DNA from 2 places in the Anabaena sp. TISTR 8404 genome. Region 1 is predicted to be linked to the other one. Evidence: riboswitches for the same ligand, from Rfam matches in the RefSeq annotation. Region 1 holds a riboswitch; the other holds the start of a gene.
What was found. Region 1 has a riboswitch for cyclic di-AMP ahead of ACMX3D_RS08445 (glycosyltransferase). Riboswitches for the same ligand answer to the same signal wherever they lie in the genome.
Positions count from the first base shown of each region.

Region 2: it holds a riboswitch for cyclic di-AMP, as region 1 does, so the genes downstream of both, ntrB (nitrate ABC transporter permease) here and ACMX3D_RS08445 (glycosyltransferase) in region 1, are expected to answer to the same signal.

Region 1 covers NZ_CP180578.1:1,960,342-1,964,053, forward strand. Annotated here, with positions in the region: gene ACMX3D_RS08445 (glycosyltransferase) at 1-1,103, opposite strand, end outside; cyclic di-AMP (ydaO/yuaA leader) riboswitch at 1,262-1,485, opposite strand; gene ACMX3D_RS08450 (actin-binding WH2 domain-containing protein) at 1,899-2,603, opposite strand; gene ACMX3D_RS08455 (FAD-dependent oxidoreductase) at 2,626-3,712, opposite strand, start outside.
Region 2 covers NZ_CP180578.1:5,001,524-5,005,235, forward strand. Annotated here, with positions in the region: gene ACMX3D_RS21700 (sensor histidine kinase) at 1-1,139, opposite strand, end outside; cyclic di-AMP (ydaO/yuaA leader) riboswitch at 1,445-1,640, shown strand; gene ntrB (nitrate ABC transporter permease) at 1,737-2,588, shown strand; gene ACMX3D_RS21710 (ABC transporter substrate-binding protein) at 2,840-3,712, shown strand, end outside.

The sequences.
Region 1 (3,712 bases):
ATAGCTGCGGCAAAAGCAGTTTCATCTTTTGGCGGTGCGAGTAACCCAGTGATTTCTGGTACAACTGTGAACTGTAAGCCGCCAACATTACTCGCCACAACAGGAGTTTGACTTGCCATTGCTTCTATTGCCACTAAACCAAAAGGTTCATAGTGACTTGGTACTACGCAAACATCAGCAGCAGCATAGTAGAAAGGCAAGACTGCATCATCTAGGCGACCAGTAAATGTTGTACAGTCTTCCAGATTTAATTCTGTCACGATATTTGCAATGCGATCGCGTTCAATTCCATCACTTTGACCAGGACGACTACCACCACCAATCAATAATTGCAGATTTCCACCATCCCGAAACTGAGATTGAGCAACGGCTCTCACCAAAGTCTCAATGCCTTTACGAAGGTCAAATCGACCAACATAAAGAACCATTTTCGCATCCGGGGCAATGCCTAGCTTTTCTCTAGCAACCGAGCGTGGAATTTTGCCAAACTTCTCAATATCAGTACCACAAGGAACCATTTCAATTTGCCCTTTACTAGAAACTAATAGCCGCATGTGTTGCTGCTCTTGCGGACTGGTAGCGACTACACAATCTACAGTTTCTAAACAGGCTTTTTCTATTGCTAATCTTTGGGTAGCAATCAAAGGAATATTATCAACACTTCTATACTTGACCGCTCCTAAAGAATGGTAGGTATGCACCTGCATCAGTGGTTGCAGCTTTTTCAATTCCATACCTACCCAGGAAGACAACCAGTAATTGGTATGAATTAAAGAGTATTGGAAGCCTTGCTGCTGTTGGAATCGCTGGAATTCTGCAATAAATTCTGGGAGATGGTCAAATAAAACATCTCGTCCCATGAATTTAACGGGGCCAGCTTTTAGACGAATAGTACGACAATTTGGGCTATGTTGTACAATTGCCGCTTGTTCATAACTGCTGCGCCGGGTGAACATATCCACTTGCCAACCAAGTTTTGCTAGTGCATAACCTACTTGACGCACATATACATTTTGACCCCCGGCCTCTTCTTGACCAATTTCGATGGCAGGATCGCCATCAACAGAAATGAGGGCAATGCGATGCTGTTTATCCTGGTACATAGTTAAGTTTCACCTCTAGGCAACTAAATTTCTGCCGCAGACGCGATAAATCATGTAAATATGAGCTTATCCTAAGAGCCGAGGGCAGATCGAAGCGTAAAGTTACCAGCCAAGGACACTTGCGAGAACAAAGCATTTCTTGTCAGAATGCTGCTCGTATAGTCTCCTCTCAATGCCTACGAAGTTAGCTGACGGGCTAGGACTGAGAGATGTCCTTCTTTTTGAGGATTAACTCTAAAGTATGAAGTGTAAAGTATAAAGTATGAAATAACGTTTTCAGTCTTTATCTTTCATCTTTCACAATTTAAGATTCATCCTGCAAGAAGATACGCCCCAAAATTGGTTCCTCCGTTCCAACTATCTTGATAAACGAATATCTATCTGATAGATAGCTTGAATTAAGCAGACTGATGAAGTTGTGTTTAGAACCTTAACTTGTTGTTATGACATTAGTCAAGAGGCTGAATAAAAAAACTGTCGTTAGGAATACGTCAACTAGTTGTTGAATGATAAGTTGACAAATAAAATTAGGGTGCGTTTAGCTACAAATAACACACCCTGATTATCTAGTTTGTAGTGTATTGCGCTAATTGTGCTTACACTCTATTTGCCGTGTTTGATGTTGAGATATAGTAATCCGATTGGATTCCTGAATCACTTGTATAGACAGGGAATAGGGAACGGAAAACAGGAAAGAAGGAAACCAGATCTACTGATTTTTTTAATCAAATAGTAGTCCTATACTTAAAGCCGTAAGGTAATGATTACACCGTATCATTTATACTCCATAACTAACTAATTCATACCCAAGAGATGGCCAATCGCTTGAATTACAGCTAAATAAAAATTACCTTCTCTTTCACGGAACAGTTGAAAGGGATACTCATGATAACCAAAAAAAGGTCTCAGTGTCCAACCAAGTTGACTGCCAACAAAAGCATAGAGAAATAGCCAACATTGTAAGATTTTCTGGCGAGTTTTACTACCATCATCTTCTTGTTCAATAACGAAAGTTGCTGCTTGGTATAAAGCCGAAATCCCAATAAATCCAGTGATGCTAAAGATAATGACATTTAATAAAATCAGAAATTGGTAGTTATTGGTGGTGAGTAAGAAAAACAAAGTAATTGGTGCAAAACTAAATAACAGAACACTCGTAACGGCAACCGCTGTCAGTACTAGGATGAAATGTTGTCCAAAAGTCCGCTTGGAACCAAAGATAATATTAGAAAAAAACAGTGTGGGTAGACAGATTAGCAAGGTAATTAAATACAGTGCTGGTAGTTTTACAGCAGAAGAAACAGCTTGCATCCAACTATGAGAAGAACCAATAATTGCTCCATAGATAGCAATAAATATAGAACTACAAACTAGCAGAGAAATTATCTTACTTGGTAATCTAACTCCTTGCCTAACTTCTTCTAAAAAACCTTGGCGATCGCGCAATAAGCCAATCAACACAGCAAAGTATTTAATACCTACAGATTTCCGTTCCATTATGTGAGCCTCACACACATATTATTTAAGTTTCATCACAGTAATCAGCACCAGAACCATACTTCCAGGCATCCACCAAACGATGCCAATAATATTGTTGTTGATTTGGTTGGTTCTTAATCCATGTTTCTAACATTGGACTAAGATGAAACAAGGCAGTGTAAACACCTAAATTTCCGTAATGCACCATCCAATCGAGTAAGTTTACTAAACCAACTTGCGGAATTATCTTGGCAACTAATCCTGGATGAGATAACCCAGTTTTAATTAGTGTTTGTGTCAAAGCAGAAAACTGCACTACATCTTGCAAAAATGGCTTGAGAACTGGATTACCCAGGTTTTGCATTTCTTGAAATACAGCCGAAAGCAGCTGATTAATTTGCTCTGGGTTGATATTTTGATTTACACCCACACTCATCGCTTTTTGGAATAACCAAGTCACACTCAAATTTGGTTGATATGGTTGCAATAGTGCCAAATCTTTTGCAGATAATTGATGTGTTTGCAGTGCTTCTTCAATTCCGAAAGCTAAACGCTTTAAGTGACGCACCATTGCGCCAAAACCGCCAAAACTTAAAGGCGATTGACTGCCACTGCTATCTCCCACTGGTAAGATACAATTCCAAGGTGTTTTGAGTGGACTTTCTCGGTAAGTGGGAAAGAAACCAAACAACGCCCGTTGAAATTGTAAATTTTGCAATTCTACCCCCTGATATTTTGGTAGCAGGTGCAGATATTCTTCAAATAAATTTTCTAAACTCAAGCGTTTTGGATGTGCATCCATGTAGGTAAATAGATAGGTGGTTCTGCCGTCTCTTGCTGGAAAAGCTTCCCAGAAGTATTGGCACTGATTCTGCAAGGATGTAAAGGATAACAACAAATCGCCAGATTGATTTTCCGGAAAACCTTGGGCGCAACTTCCGACAACTAAACACAAAGCATCAGGTTTTTTGCCGCGCCGTGCTTGTTGAGAGATGGGAGAAAGATGTCCCATCGCATCGATGAGTAATTTAGCTTTAAATTGGTTATTTACTATCACGCCATTTGGGTGAACAACTGCTTCAGTAAATGGTGTATTTTCAAATAACTTTCCGCCAGCCGCCAGGAATTTA
Region 2 (3,712 bases), 3.0 Mb from region 1:
AGTTGAGATTGGAGATTGATTTCTCCTTGGAGCAAGTTTACTAAGCGAGAAACGATCGCCAGCCCTAATCCTGTACTATCAGGTAGGTAGGAACGAGCGCTTTTATTTACACGAAAGTAAGGTTCAAATATCTGTGCTTGGTTTTCTGGTGCAATACCAATTCCTGTATCAGTAACAGCAAATGACCAATTTTTGTCGTTCCACGTTTGACATACTATGCTAATCATACCTGACTCTGTGTAGCGAATCGCATTACTGACAAGATTGGTGATAATTTGTTGTAATTGAAACTCATCAGTTAGCACTTCTTGGGGACAGCGATCACAGTCTACAATAATTTGTAATTCTTTTTCTTCTGCTAAAGGCTCCAACATTTCACACACATTAATCACCAATTCTTTTACATTGGTGGGTGCGACTTGCAGTTGTACTTTACCAGCATCATATCTTGATAGTTCTAATACATCATTAATGAGGCGGAGTAAGTGTCTACCATTCCGTAATACTCGCTCAATATGTTCTAAATTTGTATACGTATCTTTGATGCCAGAGTTACGTCTTTGTTGGCGTAAAAATAAATCTGAGTAGCCAATAATTGATGTTAAAGGATGTTTCAGTTCGTGCGCTAGTTGGGAAAAAGTATCTTGATTGGCATTAATTAAGCGTGTGAGTTCTTCATTATGCAGGGTTAATGATAAATGCAGATGCTTTAATTCTCGTAAACGCTCATCAACATAACTTTTAAAACACCGAGCGATCGCTTCATCTATTACAGCATCAATTAAACGCATATAACGAATAATTTCCGCAGGTGTTCCTTGCAATAAATCTGCTTCTAAAGTATCAAATATAACTATCCGCAGTAGACGATATTCTCTAGCAATTTCTGTAGGATCAAAGCCTTGTTCAGCCCGGAGTAACCCATGCTGCCAACTGGCTGTAAGTATCGACTTGATATCACTATCCTGAGATTGGGCAAGGACATTAATCATTGCTTGAAAAATATCAGGAATATGATTCTTAATTGCGGTGTAAGATAAGTCATCAGCACTTTCAATCTGCCTGTCTTGACGAACTGCTGCCACCCATTTCTCGATGATACTGTTAGTATTTTCAGCCAGTATAAGACTAAAATCCATTATGTTAAATTTTGTAAAAATTTAGTAAAGAAATTTTTATCTAGAAATAGTTTATCGGGAACAGGGTTTTTTTGTAAAAAAAATCCGCACAGTTCAACTGCATTCAGAAAGAAATTATCTACTTATATGAATAGATTTTATTTATTAACCTTTAGTTTAGGTGCATTTGCATTACATATCATTACCAACCTAAAGAGTGATTAAATTCGGCTAGATCAACAAATAGAATCTATCCCAAGAAGTTGTCTTTACTGGACAACGATGTTATATTTCGCTATATTGTTGCCAATTCGAGTAAGTCAGCCTAATTCAGCGTGTCAAATTACATAACGCTGAAGCGGAGGAACCAATTTTTGGGGCGTATCTCTTAAAAAGTGAAAAGTAAAAAGTGACCAAGAGTTGAACTCAGCACTCAGCACTCATTACTCAGCACTTATCAGAGAGGGGCATCTCTCAGCCCTAGCCCGTCAGCTAACTTCGTAGGCATTGAGAGGAGACTGAAGAGATAGCATTTTTAGAATGTGTTGATCTCATCAGTGTCCAAGGCTGGTACTGCTCAGATTCTTGTACCTGTACTTACACCTGCTGAGGCTATAGATGATATTGCACTTAAATTTAGCAGCGATCGCGGCGATCACTAGTCAAGCTGCGTGGCAAAAGACCAAGCCCATAATTACTAAGGATGTCGTCTTTTTACCTATTCTAGGTTTTTTAGGAATTATCTTGTTGTGGTGGGTGGTTGCCTTAGCCAATCATGAATTAATGCCCACGCCACCAGAGGCATTAATAGCTAATTTAGACTATATTTTAAATCCGTTTTATCAACGCGGGCCGGGCAACTTAGGCATTGGCTGGTTGTTAATCGCCAGTCTGCGACGCGTCTTAATCGGTTTTTTGTTAGGTGCAGTCGTAGCAATTCCCTTGGGATTTCTCATTGGGATGTCCAAGTCGGCCATGTTAGCCCTCAATCCCATCATTCAAATTTTTAAGCCCGTATCACCCTTGGCTTGGTTACCAATTGCTTTAGCCATCTTCAACTTGGCAGATCCCTCAGCAATCTTTGTAATTTTTATCACATCTTTGTGGCCGACAATTATTAACACCGCCCTGGGAGTTGCCAGCGTTCCCAAAGATTATTTAGATGTAGCACGGGTACTAGAAATGCCTCGCTGGCGCAGAATTACCAAAATTATTTGGCCTGCCAGTTTGCCCTATGTTTTCACAGGTTTGCGAATTAGTTTAGGAATTGCTTGGTTAGTTATTGTCGCCGTAGAAATGCTAACAGGCGGTATTGGAATTGGGTTCTTTGTTTGGGATGAATGGAGTCGTTTGAATCTTAGTTCAGTTTTCCTGGCTGTATTCGTCATCGGTGTAACCGGACTAATTCTCGATTTCGCTGTGGGTAAACTTCAAGAATTTGTAACTCATCGCCCGACAACTGCGAAATAACAGAATTCAGCAGAAATCAATACATAAGGTGAGGATTTGAAAAACCCCTCTCCAAACCTCTCCCCCACGGTGGGAGAGGCTTTGAAAACCTGATTATTGCTCAAATTTGTTTGCCCCTCTCCGCGTCGGAGAGGGGTTGGGGAGAGGTTCATCGAACTTACGTTAGATAACAGAACTCAGCAGCCATCAATACAAGTAAAACGCAACTAGACTCGGCACGCGAAGCATGAGTCACCACTGGAGCTATATAAATGGGTGATCATAACTGGACTAGAAGAGATTTTTTATTAGGAATTAGCACAACAACTGCTGGAATTGCTTTGTCTTCCTGTGGAATTTCGGGAGACAGATCTGCATCAGGACTGACAGAAGAAGCCTTAGCCGTCAAACCTGTAGTTAGATCTCAAGACTTAGAAAAACCTGATATTACTGTTGGTTACGTTCCTGTTAATGATTGTGCGCCATTTGCGATCGCCTGGAAAAAAGGTTTCTTTCGCAAGTATGGTTTGAATGTCAAACTCAACCGCGAAGCGAGTTGGGCAACTTCCCGTGATGGTTTGATTTTTGGTCGTTTAGATGCTGCGCCTGTCGTTTCTGGTGCTGTCACTAATGCCAGAATTGGGGCGGAAGGCGCACGCCATGCACCTTTATGTGCAGCTATGACCATTCACCGCCACGGTAACGCCATGACCATGAACAAAGCCATGTGGGATTTTGGGCTGCGTCCTTGGTACGAGTATCAACAACAATATGGTGATGGTGCATTAGAAGCCTTTGGCAAAGATTTCCGCGCCTACTTTGACAAGCAATCACCAGAAAATAAAGTTTGGGCAGTAGTCTTGAGTTCCGCAATTTACGAATATTTCATTCGTTATATATCTGCGGCGGCTGGTGTCGATCCCATAAAAGAATTTCGCGTGATTATTGTCCCACCTCCCCAGATGGTAACAAACGTGCGAATTGGGGCAATGCAAGCTTACATGGTAGCCGAACCTTGGAACACCAGAGCCATTACAGGTAATGAAGGCATTGGCTTTACCTTCGCCCAAGGTAAAGAAGTTTGGTTAGGACACCCAGATAGATTGTTGGGTGTGATGGAATCCTTCATCGAAAAATATCCTAAG